DNA from 2 places in the Micrococcus sp. Mcc28 genome. Region 1 is predicted to be linked to the other one. Evidence: predicted binding sites of a transcription regulator. Region 1 holds the regulator's gene; the other holds the start of a gene.
What was found. Region 1 encodes LexA, which represses DNA repair genes until DNA is damaged. Its sites were predicted from a motif close to TCGAACANNTGTTCGA; they were not measured.

Region 1 (9,664 bases):
AGCCGTCGGGCATCCGCACCCCGTCCGGCTCGACGGCCGTGAACATGGGGTGGCGCACCAGCACGCCTCGTGTCTCCGCCTCGCGCACCCAGGGTGAGCGGTGCATCCCGGTCGCCCCGACCACGGAGCCCGGCGGCAGGCCCGCACGGGTCCGTTCGTCCACCCCGCGCACCGACTCGGCCAGGGCGCCGGGCGCGGCCGAGTCCTGCCACTGCGGCTCGCGGCGGGTCACCCACAGGGTGTCCGCGACCGTGGAGATCTCGGCCAGCAGCTGCGTCGCCGAGACGCCCATGCCCACGATCACCACCCGCTGCCCGGCGAACTCGTCCTTGGACACGTAGTCATGGGTGTGCAGCTGCCGGCCGCGGAACGAGCGCATCCCGGGCACCGAGGGCCACCGTGGGGACGTCCAGGTGCCGGTCGCGTTGACCACGAAGTCCGCCCGCCACGTGCCCGGCGCCCCGTCCGTGCGGACGAGGAGCCCGCGCGCACGTCCCGGCTCGCCGATCCGCTCGACGCGCCTCACGCGCACGGACCGCCGGATCGGCAGGGCGAACCGTGCCTCGTAGTCCGCGAAGTAGGCCGGCAGCAGGGCGTTGGCGCGCGCGGCCGGGTCGGCCGGCGGCACCGGGTCGCCGGGCAGCTCGTGGATGTGGTTGACGGTGGCCATCGTGAGCGAGTCCCAGCGGTGCTGCCACGCACCGCCCGGGGCGGTCTCCGCGTCGAGCACCACGAACGTGCCGGGGGCGTCCTCGGGGACGCCGGCGGCGCCGTCGTCGTTCGGAGTCAGCCCCACGACGCCGCGGCGGCGCAGGTGGTACGCGGCGGACAGCCCCGCCTGGCCCGCGCCGATCACGACGACGGTCGCCCGGCCCGTCCGGCCGGGCTGCGGCGGGGCAGGGGAGGGGGACACGGTCATGCCCGCAGGATACGTGCGCGTCGTCAGCGGACCGGGCGCCGGGGCCCCTGTCGCGCACGCGCGCCGCCCGGTACACTCGACGCCCATGTGGATCTTCCTGCGCTGACGCCCCCGCGTCACTGCCCGCCCCCGCCCCCTCGCGCGCCCGCCTCGGATGAGGCCGTCGAGCGCGCCCTGGCACCTGATGGAGATCCCACCATGGACGATGTGGTCCGTCCCTGCACGCCCGCCGATGAGACCTCGTGGCTGCGGTGCCGCGTGCTCACCTTCCTCCCGCGAACGGAGCCGCCGCGAGATCGTCGCAGCGCGGCGCCGACCCCTGCCCACACGGCCGTGCGCGTCACCCGCCACGTCCGCCCCCTGCGGACAGCCGCCTAACGCGTCCGCGCACCCCTTTACCCTGAGACCATCGGGCCATCCGACCGCGGCGGCCCAGAGGAGACCATGACTGAGAAGAACCAGCACACCCCCGGCCCCCAGGGAGCCCACGGCTCCGAGGACGAGATCCAGGCCGTGATCGACCGCATCCTGGCCGCCGATGACGCTCGCCGCGCCTCCGAGCGCGAGGCGACCGGGCACGGCTCCGCGGACGGCGCCGCCGCCGAGCACCGGGACGCCCCCGACGCCGGCGCCCCGGACCGCTCCGGCGCGCTCGCGGGCCGCGCACTCGCCCTGGACGAGGGCGAGGACGGCCACACGGACGCCGACGGTGACCAGGACGAGCTCGCCGCGCGCCACTCCCTCAAGCGCGTGCAGGGCCTGTCCACCGAGCTCGAGGACATGACCGAGGTCGAGTACCGCCAGCTGCGCCTGGAGCGCGTGGTGCTGGCGGGCGTCTGGACCGAGGGGTCCGCGGAGGACGCGGAGAACTCCCTGCGGGAGCTGGCCGCGCTCGCCGAGACCGCGGGCTCGGAGGTGCTCGACGGCGTCATCCAGCGCCGCGCCACCCCGGACCCGGCCACGTTCCTCGGCAAGGGCAAGGCGCAGGAGCTCGCCGAGATCGTGGCGCTCTCCGGTGCGGACACCGTGGTGGTGGACTCCGAGCTCGCCCCGTCCCAGCGTCGCGCGCTGGAGGATGTGGTGCGGGTGAAGGTGATCGACCGGACCGCGCTGATCCTGGACATCTTCGCCCAGCACGCGAGTTCGCGTGAGGGCCGCGCCCAGGTCGAGCTCGCGCAGCTCGAGTACCTGCTGCCGCGCCTGCGCGGCTGGGGCGAGTCCATGTCCCGGCAGGCCGGCGGCCGTGCCGCCGCCGGCGAGGGCATCGGCTCCCGTGGCCCCGGCGAGACCAAGATCGAGCTGGACCGCCGCCGCATCCGCACCCGCATGGCGAAGCTGCGTCGGGACATCGCCGGGATGAAGCCGGCACGCGAGGCCAAGCGCGCCAACCGTCGTCGCAACCGGGTGCCGTCCGTGGCGATCGCCGGGTACACCAACGCCGGGAAGTCGTCCCTGCTCAACCGCCTCACCCACGCCGGGGTGCTCGTGGAGAACGCCCTGTTCGCCACGCTGGACCCCACCGTGCGCAAGGCCATGACGCCGGACGGCATCGGCTACACCCTCTCGGACACGGTCGGCTTCGTGCGGAACCTGCCCACGCAGCTGGTCGAGGCGTTCCGCTCCACCCTCGAGGAGGTCGCGGACGCGGACGTCATCCTGCACGTCGTGGACGGCTCGCACCCGGATCCGGAGGGCCAGATCGCCGCGGTGCGCTCCGTGTTCGCGGAGGTGGACGCGCACCGGATCCCCGAGATCATCGTGCTGAACAAGGCGGACGCGGCGGACCCGGCCGTCATCGCCCGGATCCGGTCCAAGGAGCCCCACGCCGTGGTGGTCTCCGCGCGCACCGGCGAGGGCATCGACGAGCTCGAGCGCGCCATCGCGGCCACCATCCCGCGGCCGGACGTGCGGCTCGAACTGTTGGTCCCGTTCACCCGGGGTGAGCTGGTCTCCCGCCTGCACTCGGCGGACGCGGAGATCCTGGCCGAGGGCTACGAGGAGGGCGGCACCCGCCTGTCCGTGCTGGTCCGTGAGGACATCGCGCCGGACTTCGCCGAGTTCGTCGTGGAGGCGGACGCGTCGTGAGCGGCGGGGCGAAGGAAGCCGGGGCGGACGGCGCGCAGCCGCGCACGGAGCACGAGCGCGAGGCGCTGCGCCTGCTGGATGCCGCGGTGCAGGCCACCGGTGGCCAGCACCGCGCGGGCCAGCGGGAGATGGTGCTGCAGGTGGCGCGCGCCCTCGAGTCGCGCCGTCACCTGCTCGTGCAGGCCGGCACCGGCACCGGCAAGTCCCTGGCCTACCTGATCCCCGCGCTTCAGCACGCGATGACGCAGGAGGACCCCGTCGTCGTCGCCACGGCCACGCTCGCCCTGCAGGCCCAGATCATGAAGCGGGATGCCCCACGGCTGGTCGAGGCGCTCACGGACGAGCTGCCTCGCGAGCCCGTCGTCGCCCTGGTCAAGGGCCGCTCCAACTACCTCTGTCGCCACAAGGTGGACGGCGGCTACCCCGGGGATGAGGGCGAGGAGGCCCTCTTCACGGTCGCCGACGACGGCGGGGTGATCGGCTCCGCCACGGACGGCGCCGCCGGGCCCTCCTCCCTGTTGGGCAAGGAGGTCATGTACCTGCGGGCGTGGGCGGACCAGACCGAGACCGGGGACCGCGACGACCTCGAGGTCCCCGTCACCGACCGCGCGTGGCGGCAGGTCTCCGTCACCGCGGTCGACTGCCTCGGCGCGTCCCGCTGCCCCCAGGCCGAGGAGTGCTTCTCCGAGCGTGCCCGCGCGGACGCGGCGGACGCGGACGTCGTGGTCACCAACCACGCGATGCTCGCCATCAGCGCCTTCGAGGGGCTCGCGGTGCTGCCGGCGTACTCGGCCGTCGTCGTGGACGAGGCCCACGAGCTGCAGGACCGGGTGACCGGTGCGGTCACCGGGCAGCTGTCCGGGTCGATCGTGCACGGCGCGGCCACCTCGCTGCGCCGCCACACCACGGTGGCCGTGGAGGACCTGATCGAGGCCGGGGCGGCCCTGGACCGCGCGTTCACGGACACCCCGTCCGGCCTGATCGCCGCGGGCCCGGACGAGGTGCAGGAGCAGGCCCTCACCGGCGTCCTCACCGCCGCGCGTCAGTGCCTGTCCGACCTCGGCCAGGACAAGGACAAGGAGGCCGACGCCGACGGCGGACGGCAGATGGCGCGCTCGCGGATCCTCGAGGTCCTCGAGGTGGTGGAGCGCATGCTCGCGGCCCGGCCCGAGGCGGACTTCCCCGAGGTGCTGTGGGCCACCCGCCCCGGCCACTTCGAGCCCGGCGTGGGCTGGCAGCCGGGGGACGAGACCGACCCGCCCCAGCTCTACGTGGCCCCGCTCTCGGTGGCCGGCAAGCTGCGGGAGGGCCTGTTCGGCAAGGCGACGACGGTGCTCACCTCCGCCACGCTCACCGTGGGCTCGGGGGAGCGCCGGTTCGACTCGGTGGCCGGCGACGTGGGCCTGGCCGGTCCGGACGCCCCGAAGTTCGAGGCCCTCGACGTCGGCAGCCCCTTCGACTACCCGCGTCAGGGGGTGCTCTACGTGGCCCGGCACCTGCCCCGGCCCGGCAGGACGGCCTCGCCGGAGTCCCTGGATGAGCTCGAGGCGCTCCTGAGGGCGTCGCGGGGCGGGGCCCTCGGCCTGTTCTCCTCGCGCCGGGCGGCCGAGGACGCCGCCGCCGAGATGCGCCGTCGGCTCGGGCCGAAGACCACGATCCTGTGCCAGGGGGACGCGACCCTCTCCGCCCTCGTGCGCCAGTTCGCCGAGGAGCCGGACACGTCCCTGTTCGGGACCATGAGCCTGTGGCAGGGCGTGGACGTGCCGGGGAACTCGCTGCGGCTCGTGGTGATCGACCGCATCCCGTTCCCGCGGCCGGACGACCCGCTCTCCCAGGCCCGCACCCGGGACGTCGCCCGGCACGGCGGCAACGGGTTCATGCGGATCTCCGCCACGCATGCGGCCGTGCGCATGGCCCAGGGCGCCGGGCGCCTCGTGCGCTCCGTGACGGACCGCGGCGTGGTGGCCGTGCTGGACCCCCGCCTGGCCACCGAGCGGTACGGCGGCTACATCACGAGCGCCCTGCCGGACTTCTGGCGCACCACGGACGGCGACGTCGTCCGTGGGGTGCTGGCACGGCTCGCCTCGGGCGATTGAGCTCGCTCGGCCTCGGGCCGTCAGCCCGGCCCGGTCGGAGGGAGCGGGTCAGAGCGAACGCAGGACCGTGACGACCCGCCCCATCACGGTGGCGTGATCGCCGAGGATGGGCTCGTAGGCCGTGTTCTGGGGGAGGAGCCAGGTGTGCCCGTCGCGGCGGCGGAAGGTCTTCACGGTGGCCTCGTCGTCGAGCAGGGCCGCGACGATGTCGCCGTTCTCCGCCGTCTCCTGCCGGCGCACCACCACCCAGTCGCCGTCGCAGATCGCGGCGTCCACCATCGAGTCACCCGTGACACGCAGCATGAACAGCTCGCCCTCGCCCGTGAGGCGTCGCGGGATCGCCATGACGTCCTCGACATGCTGCTCGGCCAGGACGGGGCCGCCCGCCGCGATGCGGCCGACCCAGGGGACCGGCACGCTGTCCGCCTCGTCCGTGCCGGTGTGCCACGCGGGGATCGTGGAGACCTGCGACGACGGCGCAGCGGCGGGGGAGGCGGCCTCGCCCAGCGGGGTGCCGTCCACGTCGAGCAGCACCTCGAGGGCACGCGGGCGTCCGGGGTCGCGCCGGATGTAGCCGTGCCGCTCGAGACGGCCCAGCTGGTGCGTGACGGAGGAGAGCGAGGCCAGGCCCGCGGCGTCGCCGATCTCGCGCATGGAGGGCGGGTAGCCGTGGTCGGCGATCGCGTCCCGGATGGTCTGCACGATCCGCCGCTGGCGGTCGGTGAGCGGCGCGCGCGCCGCCGGCTGATCGTCGGTGGTGCTCATGGCTGCCGTCCGTTCTCCCGGGGTGATGGTGGCCGGACTCGTGTTCCGGCGTCCGGCTGCCGTCCGGACGCTTACCGTGTCCGCCCCCGCTGGTTGCCTGTGTCTTGGCGGTCCCGGGGCGTTCCGGGGCGTCCGTGCATGGCCTCGAGCCTAGAGGAGAGCCGCCTCTCCTTCAAAGATATGTTCGATCTCGTCGTGGCATGTCTCGAACACCTGTGCTAGAAAGGCATTCGAACGGATTCGAACACATGTTCGATCACCTGGAGGGCATCCGCCCCGGAGGAGGACACCATGACGCTCACCACCGCCCAGTTCGCCGGCTCGCCCGCGACGGCGCGGCCGCGTCCGGCCACCATCCGTCTGACCCGCCGCGGCCGCCTCGTGCTGCGGGGGATCCCCGTGATCGCCGCGGCCGTGGCCGCCACGCTGGCGGCCGCCTTCTTCCTGGGTGTGCTGCTGTCGCCCGCCGCGGTGTCCGCGGACACCGCGGGGCCCGCCACCCAGTCCGTCACGGTCATGCCCGGGGACAGCCTGTGGACCATCGCCACCACGGTGGCTCCGGAGGCGGACGTCTACGAGGTGATCGCCACGATCGACGAGCTCAACGGGCTCGAGGGCCGGGCCCCCGCGCCGGGCGAGGAGCTGTTCGTCCCGGCCACGCGGTGACGCACGGCGGGCCTCGCCCTCCACGCTTCCTAGACTGGCGGCCATGACCGACCTCAGCTCTCTGCCCCTGCGTGAGAACCTCCGCGGCCTGAGCCCCTACGGCGCCCCCCAGCTGGACGTGCCGTACATGCTCAACACCAACGAGAACACGCATCCGGTGCCGGAGGAGGTCGCCGCCGCCATCGCCGAGCGGGTCGCGGCCGTCGCCGGGGGGCTGAACCGCTACCCGGACCGCGAGTTCACGGGGCTGCGACGTGCGCTCGCCGGCTACCTCGGCCACGGCCTCACGGCGGACCACGTGTGGGCCGGCAACGGCTCCAACGAGATCCTGCAGCAGATCCTCCAGGCCTTCGGCGGCCCCGGGCGGACACTGCTGAGCTTCCTGCCCTCGTACTCCATGTACCCGCTGCTGGCCGGCGGCACGGACACCGTGTTCGTGGACGGCGGCCGTGCCGAAGACCACACCCTCAGCGCCGAGCACGCGGCGGCCATGGTGCGGGAGCACCGTCCGCACGTCGTCTTCCTGGCCTCGCCCAACAACCCGACGGGCACCGCCCTGGACCTGGCGACCATCGAGGCCGTGTACGCCGCGCAGGCGCAGAACGAGGCCGCCGGCGGGCCCGGCGCCATGGTCGTCGTGGACGAGGCCTACGCGGAGTTCGCCCTCGCCGGCACCCGCTCCGCCCTCACCCTCCTGCCCGGCCGTGAGCGGCTGATCGTCACGCGCACCATGTCCAAGGCGTTCGCCCTGGCCGGCGCGCGCCTGGGCTACCTGGCCGCGGACCCCGCCGTCGCCGACGCCCTGCGCCTGGTGCGCCTGCCGTACCACCTCTCCGCGGTCACGCAGGCCACGGCGGAGGCCGCCCTCGATCACGTGGACGCGCTGCTGCGCACCGTGGAGGACATCAAGGCCCAGCGCGACCGCATCGTCTCCACCCTGCGCGGCCTGGGACTGAGGCCCTCGGTGTCCGACTCGAACTTCGTCTTCTTCGGTCACCTCGAGGACGCGTCCGACGTGTGGCGCCGCCTGCTCGACCGCGGCGTCCTCGTGCGGGACGTCGGCATCCCGCACCACCTGCGCGTCACCGCCGGCACCGAGGCGGAGACGACGGCGTTCCTCACCGCTCTCGCGGAGGTCCTCGGCGAGACCGGGGACCGGTCCTGAGGCGTCACCGGAGTCTCGGCGTCCGCCCGGCTCCCTAGGATAGGGACAGCGCGCGCGGCGCCCCGGCCCGCCGGCACCGGCCGCGCGCACCCGCATCCCCCCGCACCCGTCCCGGACCGGTGCGGACCCAGCCCGAGGAGGACCCGTGGCAGCCGAGTTGATCTCCGGACGCCGTGCGCGCATGACGCGCACCACGAGCGAGTCGGACGTGTACGTCGAGATGGATCTGGACGGCACCGGCCGCGCTGAGATCTCCACCACCGTGCCGTTCTACGACCACATGCTCACCGCGCTGTCCCGGCACTCCCAGATCGACCTGACGGTCCGTGCCACCGGGGACACGCACATCGACGTGCACCACACGGTCGAGGACGTCGCCATCACCCTGGGCGAGGTGCTCAAGACCGCGCTCGGGGACAAGTCCGGCATCCGCCGCTTCGGCGAGGCGTCCGTGCCGCTGGACGAGGCGCTGGCGCGCGCCGTCGTCGACGTCTCCGGCCGGCCGTACCTCGTGCACGAGGGCGAGCCCGAGGGCCAGCAGTACCACCTCATCGGCGGGCACTTCACCGGTTCCATGACCCGCCATGTGTTCGAGTCGATCACGTACCACGCGGCGATCTGCCTCCACATGGACGTCGTGCGAGGCCGGGATCCGCACCACATCGTCGAGGCGCAGTTCAAGGCCTTCGCCCGCGCCCTGCGCGCCGCCGTCGAGGACGACCCCCGCATGACCGGCGTGCCCTCCACCAAGGGCGCCCTCTGATGGCCCGCCCCACCACCGTCCCCGGCGTGCGGCCGCGCGTCGCCGTCCTGGACTACGGCTCGGGCAACGTGCACTCGGCGCTGCGTGCCGTGGAGCGGGCCGGCGCGGAGGTCGAGCTCACGCGCGATCCGCAGGCCGTGCAGGAGGCCGACGGGCTGCTCGTGCCCGGCGTCGGGGCGTACGCGTCCGTGATGCGGGCACTGACCGAGGTCGGCGGCACCCGCTGGATCGGCCGCCGCGTGGCCGGGGGCCGACCCGTCCTCGGCATCTGCGTGGGCCACCAGATCCTCTTCGACGCCGGCGTCGAGCACGGCGAGCGCACCGCAGGCATGGGGGAGTGGCCGGGTGTCGTCGCCGAGCTGCCCGCCGAGGTCCTGCCCCACATGGGCTGGAACACCGTCCGGCCGCCCGAGGGCAGCGCCCTCTTCGCGGGCATCGAGGACGAGCGGTTCTACTTCGTCCACTCCTACGGCGTGCTCGAATGGGAGTTCGACCAGACGATCTCCGCCATGCGTCCGCCCCAGGTCACCTGGGCGCACCACGGCGCGGACTTCATCGCCGCCGTGGAGAACGGCCCCCTGTCGGCCACGCAGTTCCACCCCGAGAAGTCCGGGGACGCCGGGCTGCAGCTGCTGCGCAACTGGCTGGAGACCCTCTGATGCCCTACTGGTCCGTCCTCTACCTCGCCCTCGGCGGGCTGCTGCTCGGCGCCGCCTGGTCCATGCGCACGCAGAAGGCGCCGCTGTGGGCCATCGTGATCGTCCTCGTGCTGGCCGGCATGGCCATCGCCGCCTCCTTCCTGACCGTCGGCGCCTGACCGCGCCGGCCGCCCCACCCGAGAGGAACCCCATGACCCCGAACGCCCCCGCCCTCGAGCTGCTGCCCGCCGTCGACGTCCAGGACGGCCAGGCCGTCCGCCTCGTCCAGGGCGAGGCCGGCAGCGCCACCTCGTACGGCGACCCGGTCACCGCCGCCCTGGACTGGCAGCGCGCCGGCGCGGAGTGGATCCACCTCGTGGACCTGGACGCGGCCTTCGGTCGCGGTGACAACCGCGAGGTCATGCGCCGTGTGGTGGAGGAGATCGGCGTGAAGATCGAGCTGTCCGGCGGCATCCGCGACGACGCCTCGCTCGAGAACGCCCTCGAGATGGGTGCGGCGCGCGTGAACCTGGGCACCGCCGCCCTCGAGGACCCGGACTGGACCGC
Region 2 (9,664 bases), on a different contig from region 1:
CTGGGCGTCAAGCGACTCGCCCTGGCCGATCTGGCCGTCGTCGAACGCCGGACCGGCTACGTGCGGGGCGGCGTCTCTCCCCTGGGCCAGCGCCGGCCCCACCCCGTCGTCCTGGACTCCTCCGCCCTCGACGCGGAGCTCATGTACGTCTCCGGCGGGCAACGCGGCCTGGATGTGGAGATCGCGCCCGCCGACCTCGTGCAGGTGACGGGCGCCGTCGTCGCGGAGATCGCGGCGGACTGACGGGCGGGTCCTGCGGCCGGGCCGGTCAGACGTCGTCGCGCGCCTGGCGGCGCACCACAGCCATGCGCTGGCCGACGGTGACCAGGGAGGCTGCGGCGAGCAGCCCCAAGGTGACGGCCAGGACGACCGGGGGCAGACCGAGGCCGGTGAGGCCGGCGACCACGAGGGTGGCCACGAGCCGTTCGGCGCGCTCGGCGATGCCCACGTGCGCGTCCCAGCCGAGGGCCTCCGCCTTGGCGCGCACGTAGGAGACGAGCATGCCCAGGGCCAGGCAGGCCCCGGAGAGCGCGCCGACCGCGGGTGCGGCGCCGACGCCGAAGCCCCACAGGCACAGCCCGAGGAACACGGCCGCGTCCTGCACGCGGTCCAGGGTGGAGTCGAGGAACGCGCCCCAGCGGCCGGTGGACCCGGCCTCGCGCGCCATGATCCCGTCCACCAGGTCCGAGAACACGAACGCGGTGATGAAGAGCGTGCCCCAGAACAGGTGCCCCAGGGGGAAGAGCACGAGCGCGCCCAGGCTCACGCCGAGTGTGCCGACGACCGTCACGGTGTCCGGACTGACCCCGGCCCGCAGGAGCGTACGGGCCACCGGGGTGAACAGGCGGGTGGTGACGCCGCGCGCGTGACGGTCCAGCATCAGGCGGGGTCTCCGGCCCCCGGGCGAGGATGCTCGGCCGCGGCACGGGCGTTGGCCGCCCGGCGCGCGGCGTGGTCCCGGGCGGCCCGGTCCCAGACGCCCGCGAGGATCTGCCGGGTCTCCCCCAGGGTCTGCGACATGTTCTTGGTCCGAGCGATGATCGGCAGGAAGTTGCCGTCGCCGGTCCACCGCGGCACCACGTGCTGGTGCAGATGGGCCGCGATCCCGGCGCCGGCCACCGCCCCCTGGTTCATGCCGAGGTTGTAGCCGGACGCGCCGGCGGCCTGGCCGAGGGCGAGCATCGCCGTCTGGGTCAGCTCCGCCATCTCGGCGGCCTCCTCCGTGGTGGTGTCCGTGTACAGGGGCACGTGGCGGTAGGGGCAGACGAGCAGATGACCGGGGTTGTACGGGTACAGGTTCAGCACCACGTAGGCGGTGCGGCCGCGGTGGACGATGAGGGAGTCCTCATCGTCGCGCTGCGGGGCCGCACAGAACGGGCAGGTGTGCTCGTCCTTGACCTGGCCCGTCCCCTTGGACACGTACGCCATGCGGTGGGCGTTCCAGAACCGCTCGAAGGCGTCCGGGGCGCCGGGCAGCTCGAAGCCGTCCGTGGCGGCGGCGTCCGCCGACGCGCGGGCCTGCGCCCGCGCGTCGGATCCGCCGGTGCCGGGGCTGGTCATGGGGTGACCTCGCGCTCGCGCACCGCCTTCACGATGCGTTCGATCGCCTCCTCCACCGGCACGCCGTTGTCCTGGGTGCCGTCGCGGAAGCGGAAGGACACGGCGTTCGCCTCCCTGTCCTCGCCGCCGGCGATCAGCACGAACGGCGCCTTCTCCTTGGCCGCGGTGCGGATCTTCTTCGGGAAGCGGTCCGAGGAGTCGTCCAGGCGCGCCCGGATCCCCTCGGCACGCAGCTTCGCGACGACGTCGTCCAGGTAGTCGTTGAATGCCTCGGCCACCGGGATGGCCACGACCTGCTCCGGGGCAAGCCAGGCCGGGAACGCGCCGGCGTAGTGCTCGGTGAGGACGCCCAGGAAGCGCTCGATGGAGCCGAAGAGGGCGCGGTGGATCATCACGGGGCGCTGACGGGTGCCGTCGGCGGCCTGGTACTCGAGGTCGAAGCGCTCGGGCAGGTTGAAGTCCAGCTGGATGGTGGACATCTGCCACGTGCGGCCGATGGCGTCCCGGGCCTGGACCGAGATCTTCGGGCCGTAGAACGCGGCGCCGCCCGGATCCGGGACGAGCTGCAGACCGGAGGCCTCCGCGACCTCGGCGAGGGTGCGGGTGGCCTCCTCCCAGATCTCGTCGGAGCCGACGAACTTCTCCGGGTCCTTCGTGGAGAGCTCGAGGTAGAAGTCGTTGAGGCCGTAGTCCTTGAGCAGGTCGAGGACGAAGTTGAGCGTGGTGGTCAGCTCCTCCTTCATCTGCTCGCGGGTGCAGTAGATGTGGGCGTCGTCCTGGGTCATGCCGCGCACGCGCGTGAGCCCGTGGACCACGCCGGACTTCTCGTACCGGTACACGGAGCCGAACTCGAACAGCCGCAGCGGCAGCTCACGGTAGGACCGGCCGCGGGAGCGGTAGATCAGGTTGTGCATGGGGCAGTTCATCGGCTTGAGGTAGTAGTTCTGCCCCTGGCGCGTGATCTCGCCGGTCTCGGGATCACGGACCTCGTCGATGTGCATGGGCGGGAACATGCCGTCCGCGTACCAGTCGAGGTGGCCGGACACCTCGTAGAGGTGCTGCTTGGTGATGTGCGGGGTGTAGACGAACTCGTAGCCGGCCTCGGTGTGGCGCCGACGGGAGTAGTCCTCCATCTCCTTGCGGATGATGCCGCCGCGCGGGTGGAACACGGGCAGGCCGGAGCCGAGCTCGTCCGGGAAGGAGAAGAGATCCAGCTCGGCGCCGAGCTTGCGGTGGTCGCGGCGCTCGGCCTCGGCGAGGCGCTCCTGGTAGGCCTTGAGGTCGTCCTTGCTGGCCCAGGCGGTGCCGTAGATGCGCTGCAGCTGCTTGTTCTTCTCGTTGCCGAGCCAGTAGGCGGCGGCGGAGCGGGTGAGCGCGAAGCCGTTGCCGATGAGCTTGGTGGAGGGCAGGTGCGGGCCGCGGCAGAGGTCGCACCACACGGCGTCGCCGGTCTTGCGGTCCACGTTGTCGTAGATGGTGATCTCCCCGGCCCCGACCTCCACGGAGGCGCCCTCGCCGGCGGTGTCCGCGGCATCCTTCTTGCCGAGCAGCTCGAGCTTGTAGGGCTCGTCCGCCATCTCGGCGCGGGCGGTCTCCTCGTCCACGACGCGGCGGCGGAAGGTCTGGCCGGACTTCACGATCTTCTGCATGAGCGAGGAGATCTGCTTGAGGTCCTCGGGGGTGAAGGGCTCGTCGACGTCGAAGTCGAAGTAGAAGCCGTCCGTGATGTACGGGCCGATGCCGAGCTTGGCGCCCGGGCGCAGCTGCTGCACGGCCTGGGCCATCACGTGGGCGGTGGAGTGCCGCAGCACCTCGAGGCCCTCGGGCTCCGTGATGTCCACCGCTTCGACGGACGCGCCGGCAGGGATCTCCCGGGCCAGGTCCCAGAGCAGGCCGTCCACCCGCATGACGGCGGTGGTCGGCTTCTCGCGGAAGAGGTCGAGGCCGGTGGTGCCGTGCGTCACCTCCCGCAGCTCTCCGTCCACGGTCAGCAGGATGTTCTTCGGCTCCGACACGGTGCTCCTTCGAGGTCTGGCTTCGGGATCGGTGGCGTACGGGGGCCACCGTCGGCCGCGTCCCATTCTAGGGGCGCGGCCGGACGGCGGGGCACGGAGGCGGACGGTCTCATCTGTCCGGGGTGGGCAGCAGCTCCCACGTCTCCGGGTGGGGCACCGGGATCGGGGTGTGCTCCGGAGCGGGCCGATCGGGTGCCGTGCGGCCGGGGCGGGCCCCGCCGGCCGGCCCGACGTCGGTGCGCACCTTCACGGGCCAGCCGCCCGTGCCGTGGTGCGGGATGTCCGGCAGGGGCTGCGCTCCGGTGCCCGCCCGGCCGCTGCGGCGCGCGGCGGCGGCTCGGCGGTCCGCCGCGAGCCAGTCCCGCCACTGCTGCCGGGTGGCGTCCAGGTAGTCGGGGTCCGGGAGCGTCTCGGGCCGGTGCAGGTCCCAGGCGCGCACGGCCTGGACGGACACGGCCCGGTCGCCGGTGCGCCGGACGGTGCCCTCGATCAGCAGGAGGCGGGCGGAGAAGAGCATCTCCCCGGAGGCGTGCTGGGCCTCGGTGAAGAAGGAGGCGTCCACGCAGCCGGTGCCGTCGTCCACGGAGAGGAACACCACCCGCTTGCCGCTGCGCATGGGCGGGGTCTGGGTGGCCACGCGCACCCCTGCCACGAGCACCCGGGACTGCGTGCGCAGCCCGAGCAGGTCCTTCGCCCGGGTGACGCCGAGCGCGTCCAGGTACGGGGCGTGGGAGTCCATGAGGTGGGCGGTGACGTCCAGGGCGGTGAGCTCCAGCTCGGTGCGGACCCGGGCGGCCGGGCCCGGGTCCGGGAAGAGCGGGGCGAGGGCGGTGAGCTCGGTGTCCGGCAGGTCCAGGGCCAGCTGGCCCTCCACCTGCCGTGGACGGGCGGACCGCGAGCGCGGGGCGGTGCGGCCGGGGGCGGTGCCGCGGGTGGTGGAGTGCTGGAGTTCGAGGTGGTGGACGAGGTCGGTGCGGGAGGCGCCGCCGGGTGGGAGGAGGCAGTCGAGGGCGCCGAGCTGGGCGAGGCGTTCGAGGTTGCGGGCGGTGGGGCGGGCGCGGTCGCGGACGTCGGCGAGGGAGCGGTAGGGACGGCCGGCGTCGAGGCGGTCGGTCTCGGCTTCGCTGAGTCCGGAGAGGCTGGTGAGGGGCAGGCGGATGCCCCAGCGGCCGGGGGCGCCGTCGTCGATCTCGGGGTGGGCGGGGACCCACTCGACGTGGACGTGGCGGGAGGAGGCGTTGACGTCCACGGGGAGGACGGGGATGCCCATGCGGCGGGCCTCGGCGACCATGAGGCGGGCGGGGTACATGCCGGGGTCGTGTTCGAGGATGGCGGCCATGAAGGCGGCGGGGTGGTGGGTCTTGAGCCAGGCGGAGTGGTAGGTGGGGACGGCGAAGGCGGCGCCGTGGGCCTTGCAGAAGCCGAAGGAGCCGAAGGCGGAGAGGGTGGCCCAGACCTCGTCGATGACTTCGAGGGAGTAGCCGCGGGCGAGGGCGCCGGTGCGGAAGGCCTCTTCGACGAGGTGTTCCTGCGGGCCGCCGAGGAGGCGGCGGTGCTCGTCGGCGCGGGCCAGTCCGCAGCCGGTCATGACGTCCATGGTGCGTAGGACCTGTTCGTGGAAGACGGTGACCCCGTGGGTCTCGGCGAGGACGGGCCGCAGGTCGGGGTGCGGGTAGTGGGCGGGTGCCCAGCCGTGCCGCTGTTCGAGGAAGGGTCGGACCATGTCGGACTGCATGGGGCCGGGGCGGAAGAGGGAGATGTCCACGGTGAGGTCGTTGAACTCGCGGGGGGCGAGCTTGCCGACGAGTTCGCGCTGGCCCGGGGACTCGATCTGGAAGCAGCCGAGGGTGTGGGTGGTGCGGATCATCGCGTAGGTGGCGGGGTCGTCGAGGGGCACCTGTTCGAGGTCGATGCGCTCGCCCGTGGTGCGTTCGACCTCGGCGATCGTGTAGGCGATGGCGGACTGCATGCGCACGCCGAGGATGTCGAGCTTGAGGAAGCCCATGGGGTCCATGTCGTGCTTGTCGAACTGGCTCATGGGCAGGCCCATGCCGGAGGGCTGGACGGGGGTGCGGTGCAGCAGGGTGGCGTCGCCGAGGATGACGCCGCAGGGGTGCATGGAGATGTGGCGGGGCAGGCGGTCGAGGCGTTCGGTGAGGTCGACGAGCAGGTCCAGCTGGCGGTCGCCCTCGGCGCGGCCGGACTCGATGCGGCGGGAGAGGCCGCCGAGTTCGGGCATGCGCTGGAGTGCCTCGCGGAAGTTCGAGGCGGAGAAGCGCCAGAGCTGCTTGGCGATGGCGTCCACCTCGGGTTCGGGCATGCCGAGGGCGAGGCCGGCGTCGCGGACGGCGCCGCGGGCCCGGTAGGCGTTCTGCATGCTCATGAGGGTGGTGCGCTCGGCGCCGAAGCGATCGACGACGGCGCGGTAGATCTCGTGGCGGCGGGCGGACTCCACGTCGATGTCGATGTCCGGGAGGGTGGAGCGGTCGGTGGAGAGGAAGCGCTCCATGATCAGGCCGTTGGCCATGGGGTCGACATGGGAGATGCGCAGGGCGTGGTTGACGAGGGAGGAGGCGCCGGAGCCGCGGGCGGCCACGCGGATGCCCATGCCCTCGATGAGGTCGACGACGGCGGCCACGGTGAGGAAGTAGGAGGAGAAGCCGAGTCGGGTGATGATGCCGAGCTCGTGCTCGGCGCGGTCCTGCAGGTCTCGGGCCGCCTGGCTGGTGCCGGGGAGGCCTCCCCCGGTGTGGAGGTGGGGGTAGCGGGCGAGGAGGCCGGTGCGGGTGCGCTCGCGCAGCACGTGCTCCGGGGGGCCGTCGATGCCGATGACGGCGGCCTCGGGGACGCGGGGCACGCCCCAGCCGAGGTCGGTCTCGGGGTCGAGTGCGCAGGCCTCGGCGAGGCGGCGGGTGGCCTCGAGCAGGGGGGCGGGGCGGTCGTCGGCGGCGAAGGCGACCTCGTGGGCGATGCGGTGCATGGCGGCGGTGGACTTGAGCCAGCCCTGTCCGTTGGGCTGCAGGTCGTGGAGGGCGTCGAGGGAGCTGAGGGCACGGACGGCGTCGAGGACGTCCGCGGTGGCGGCACCGTCCGGGGCCGCGTAGCGCACGGCGTTGGTCAGGACGGCGGGGATGCGGGCCTGGCGGGCGGCGCGGAGGGTCTTCACGGCGTGCCCGGTGTCGAGGCGGCGGCCGGGGGCGGAGAGGTGGGTGACGACGTCGGCGTGGGGGCTGCCTGCGGGCAGGGCCGCCTTCCAGCGGCGCAGGGCGGCGAGGCCGGCCGCGTACCGGCGGCGGGCCAGGTGGCGGCCGACGTCCGAGTCCGGGCCGAGGAGGACGAACAGCTCGGGGGTGGGCGGGTTGTCTCGGTTGGCGGCGGTGGGGACCCGGCCGGCCGCCGCGGCGGCGAGCTCGGCGACGCTGGCCCACGGGCTGCCGCCTGCCGCTCCCCCGGTGGTGCGGGCGTGGGCGGCGGAGACGAGCTCGCACAGGGAGCGGTAGCCGGAGCCATGACAGCCTCCTCGGGCGAGCACGACCACGCGGCCGGCGTTCTCGTCCTCGCTCCACCGGACGGCCAGGTCCACGCCCACGATCGGGGTGATGCCGTGGCGCAGGCAGGCGCCCACGTGCTTGGCCATGCCGTAGAGCCCGTCCCGGTCGGTGCAGGCCAGCAGGTCCATGTCCGCGGCCGCGGCGGCGGCCACGAGGTCCTCGGGCCAGCTGACCCCGTAGTGGGCGCTGAACGCGGAGGCGACGTGCAGGTGGGCGAAGGGTGCGGCGGTGCGTCCGGCCGCGGTGGCCCGGCTCATGCCGACCGCCTCAGGTCCTGGGCGTGCTCGTGGACGCGCACGAGCCGCCACCGGCCGGAGTCCAGGTGGTGGGCGACGTCGAGGGTCTGCAGGGGCGCGGCGCCGGCCCGGGCCAGGCGGACCTGCAGCCGCCACATCTCGTGGTCGACGAGACCGGCGCCGCGGCCCTTCTCCGCGCGGACCTCCTCCGCCCACCAGCGGCGCCGCTCGAACCAGCGCACGGGGCGCTCTGCGAGGACGTAGTCCCGCCCGTTCCAGCGCAGCCCCTGCGGGGTGCCGTCTGCCCCGCACTCCACCGCCACCGACTGTGTGAGGACTCCCATTCTGCTTCTCTCCCTGTGCACTGCTGACCGGACCGACGACGGGGTGCCGTCGGGCGATGGGAGCGCGGCCCGTCCGGCGGACCGGACGCGGGGAAGAAGTGGGAAGGTGGGGCCGCACCCCCGATCGTACTCGAATATGTGTTCGAATGCGATGGAGGCGAACGTAGGGCGGCCGCCGGACACGTTAAGGACGCATGGCCCCCGGGATGGGAGGGACCGAGTCCTGACCGCGGACCTCGACCCGACCCTGGGGCGCACATGCACGAGAAAATCGTCTCTTGGGCCGGAAGAAGTGCGCCGGCACGGTCCTGTGGACAATGCGAGCAGGACCACAATCCGCCTGCGTATACTCCGAACCAACCGGGCCTCGCATGCCACGGGCACCGCGCTGCGGGATCAGCGCGGGAGGCGCGGACACACGACGGACGTCCAGTTGGAGGGGAAATGTCTCTCACCGCACCCGGGCGCGCCCTGCGCCGCCACCGATTCGCCCAGGCCGGCACGCTCAGCGTGGCCTTGGCGCTCGCACTGACCGCCTGTGGCGGGCAGTCCGAGCCCGCCGAGTCGTCGACGACGTCACCCTCGTCCGCCAAGCCCGCCGTCGAGACGTCCGCGCCCGCGAGCACGAGCGAGACCGCGGGCGTCAGCTCATCCCCCACGGCCACGGAGAGCAGGTCCGGCGAATACGTGCCCGCATCTGCCGACGGTCCCGCTCAGAACGTGCCCAAGCCGGAGATGCCCGCCGCCATGAAGGAAGAGACCAAGGAGGGCGCCGAGGCGGCGATTCGCTATTTCTGGGAGGCGACTTATTTCCTGCAGCAGACGGGTGAGCCCCAACCTCTGCAAGAGGTATCAGGCAAGACTTGCAAATTTTGCGAGCAGTACAAGCAGTCAATGACAGGTCTATATGAGAACGACGGATGGATGTCTGGCGACGGCCCAAGCATCACCTCCATGGCGACCCAGCCATCTACAGACGGATATATAGCAACACTTCTCATCGATCTGAGCCCTGAGACTGCCCGTGACTCCAAGGGAAAAATTCTTCCCGGCGGAGAGGTTTCAGCCTCACCTGAAAGTCCGTGGATTGCAGAACTTTCCTACTCAAGTGACCTTGGACATTGGGTCGTAGACAGCATGACGCTCGAGTCTCCAGCCGGATGACCAGCATGAAACCTAGGCTTTTCCTGTGCGGTTTCGCTCTTACCTCCCTGCTCCTTACTGCACAGCCCGCCGCCTCCGAAGAACCCGTAGTCAAATGTGGCACCCAGGGAAATTCCTATGGAATAGGCGACAACGCCGTGAAGTCTGAAGTAAATTGCACCGATCCGTCGGAGATTTCTTCACCTGGAACAGACGGTGCAAACTCGTCGGCTCCCGTGGCATCCCACCTAGAGCACAAGACGGTCAGTGCGTGCATCCCAGGGCAGCTCGGCAACTCGGATTTCGAGAGCTGCCGAGAGCAGGAGGACAACTTCTGCCCCGAGGGTTCATGGATCCGGGCGCAGACCATAGACACCCGTCAACCTGATGCGAATCCCGTCTATGGCGCCCCCAAATGTTGGACGGCCAAGGCCTCCAGCAACGGCGCCCCGCCCGTCTCCATCGACGAGGTCCGCACGCTCCTCGTGCTGGAGCCTGAGATCCGGTCGGACAATGGCGGACGCGGGATCCGCAATGCGGAGACGAACTTCTACGCAGACGCCGAGACGCGCACGCTCGTCACCACCCTCAACGGGGTCGAGGTCGAACTCCGCGCCACGCCGGTGAGCTTCCACTGGGATTACGGGGACGGGTCCCCCACCAAGACCACCTCGGTCGCAGGCCAGAGCCAGCCGGAGTTCAACGTCCCCACCCCCACGAGCCACGTGTACGAGGACACCGGGCAGTACACGGTCCGCCTCACCACCGTGTACATCGGCGAATACCGGGAGGCCGGGGGCGAGTGGGTGCTCATC

Region 2: the regulator LexA is predicted to act here: its motif matches at 7,837-7,852, upstream of NR073_RS08920 (DUF6504 family protein).

What each region holds. Positions count from the first base shown of each region.
Region 1 covers NZ_JALJRH010000001.1:173,228-182,891, reverse strand. The annotation lists gene NR073_RS00835 (NAD(P)-binding domain-containing protein) at 1-919, opposite strand, end outside; gene hflX (GTPase HflX) at 1,364-3,004, shown strand; gene NR073_RS00825 (ATP-dependent DNA helicase) at 3,001-5,100, shown strand; gene lexA (transcriptional repressor LexA) at 5,149-5,865, opposite strand; gene NR073_RS00815 (LysM peptidoglycan-binding domain-containing protein) at 6,157-6,531, shown strand; gene NR073_RS00810 (histidinol-phosphate transaminase) at 6,575-7,696, shown strand; gene hisB (imidazoleglycerol-phosphate dehydratase HisB) at 7,878-8,459, shown strand; gene hisH (imidazole glycerol phosphate synthase subunit HisH) at 8,459-9,118, shown strand; gene NR073_RS00795 (hypothetical protein) at 9,118-9,276, shown strand; gene priA (bifunctional 1-(5-phosphoribosyl)-5-((5-phosphoribosylamino)methylideneamino)imidazole-4-carboxamide isomerase/phosphoribosylanthranilate isomerase PriA) at 9,309-9,664, shown strand, end outside.
Region 2 covers NZ_JALJRH010000015.1:24,028-33,691, forward strand. The annotation lists gene NR073_RS08895 (aminoacyl-tRNA deacylase) at 1-243, shown strand, start outside; gene pgsA (phosphatidylinositol phosphate synthase) at 269-880, opposite strand; gene NR073_RS08905 (HIT domain-containing protein) at 880-1,560, opposite strand; gene thrS (threonine--tRNA ligase) at 1,557-3,575, opposite strand; gene NR073_RS08915 (DNA polymerase III subunit alpha) at 3,685-7,383, opposite strand; gene NR073_RS08920 (DUF6504 family protein) at 7,380-7,706, opposite strand; gene NR073_RS11355 (DUF6318 family protein) at 8,427-8,870, shown strand; gene NR073_RS08930 (PKD domain-containing protein) at 9,335-9,664, shown strand, end outside.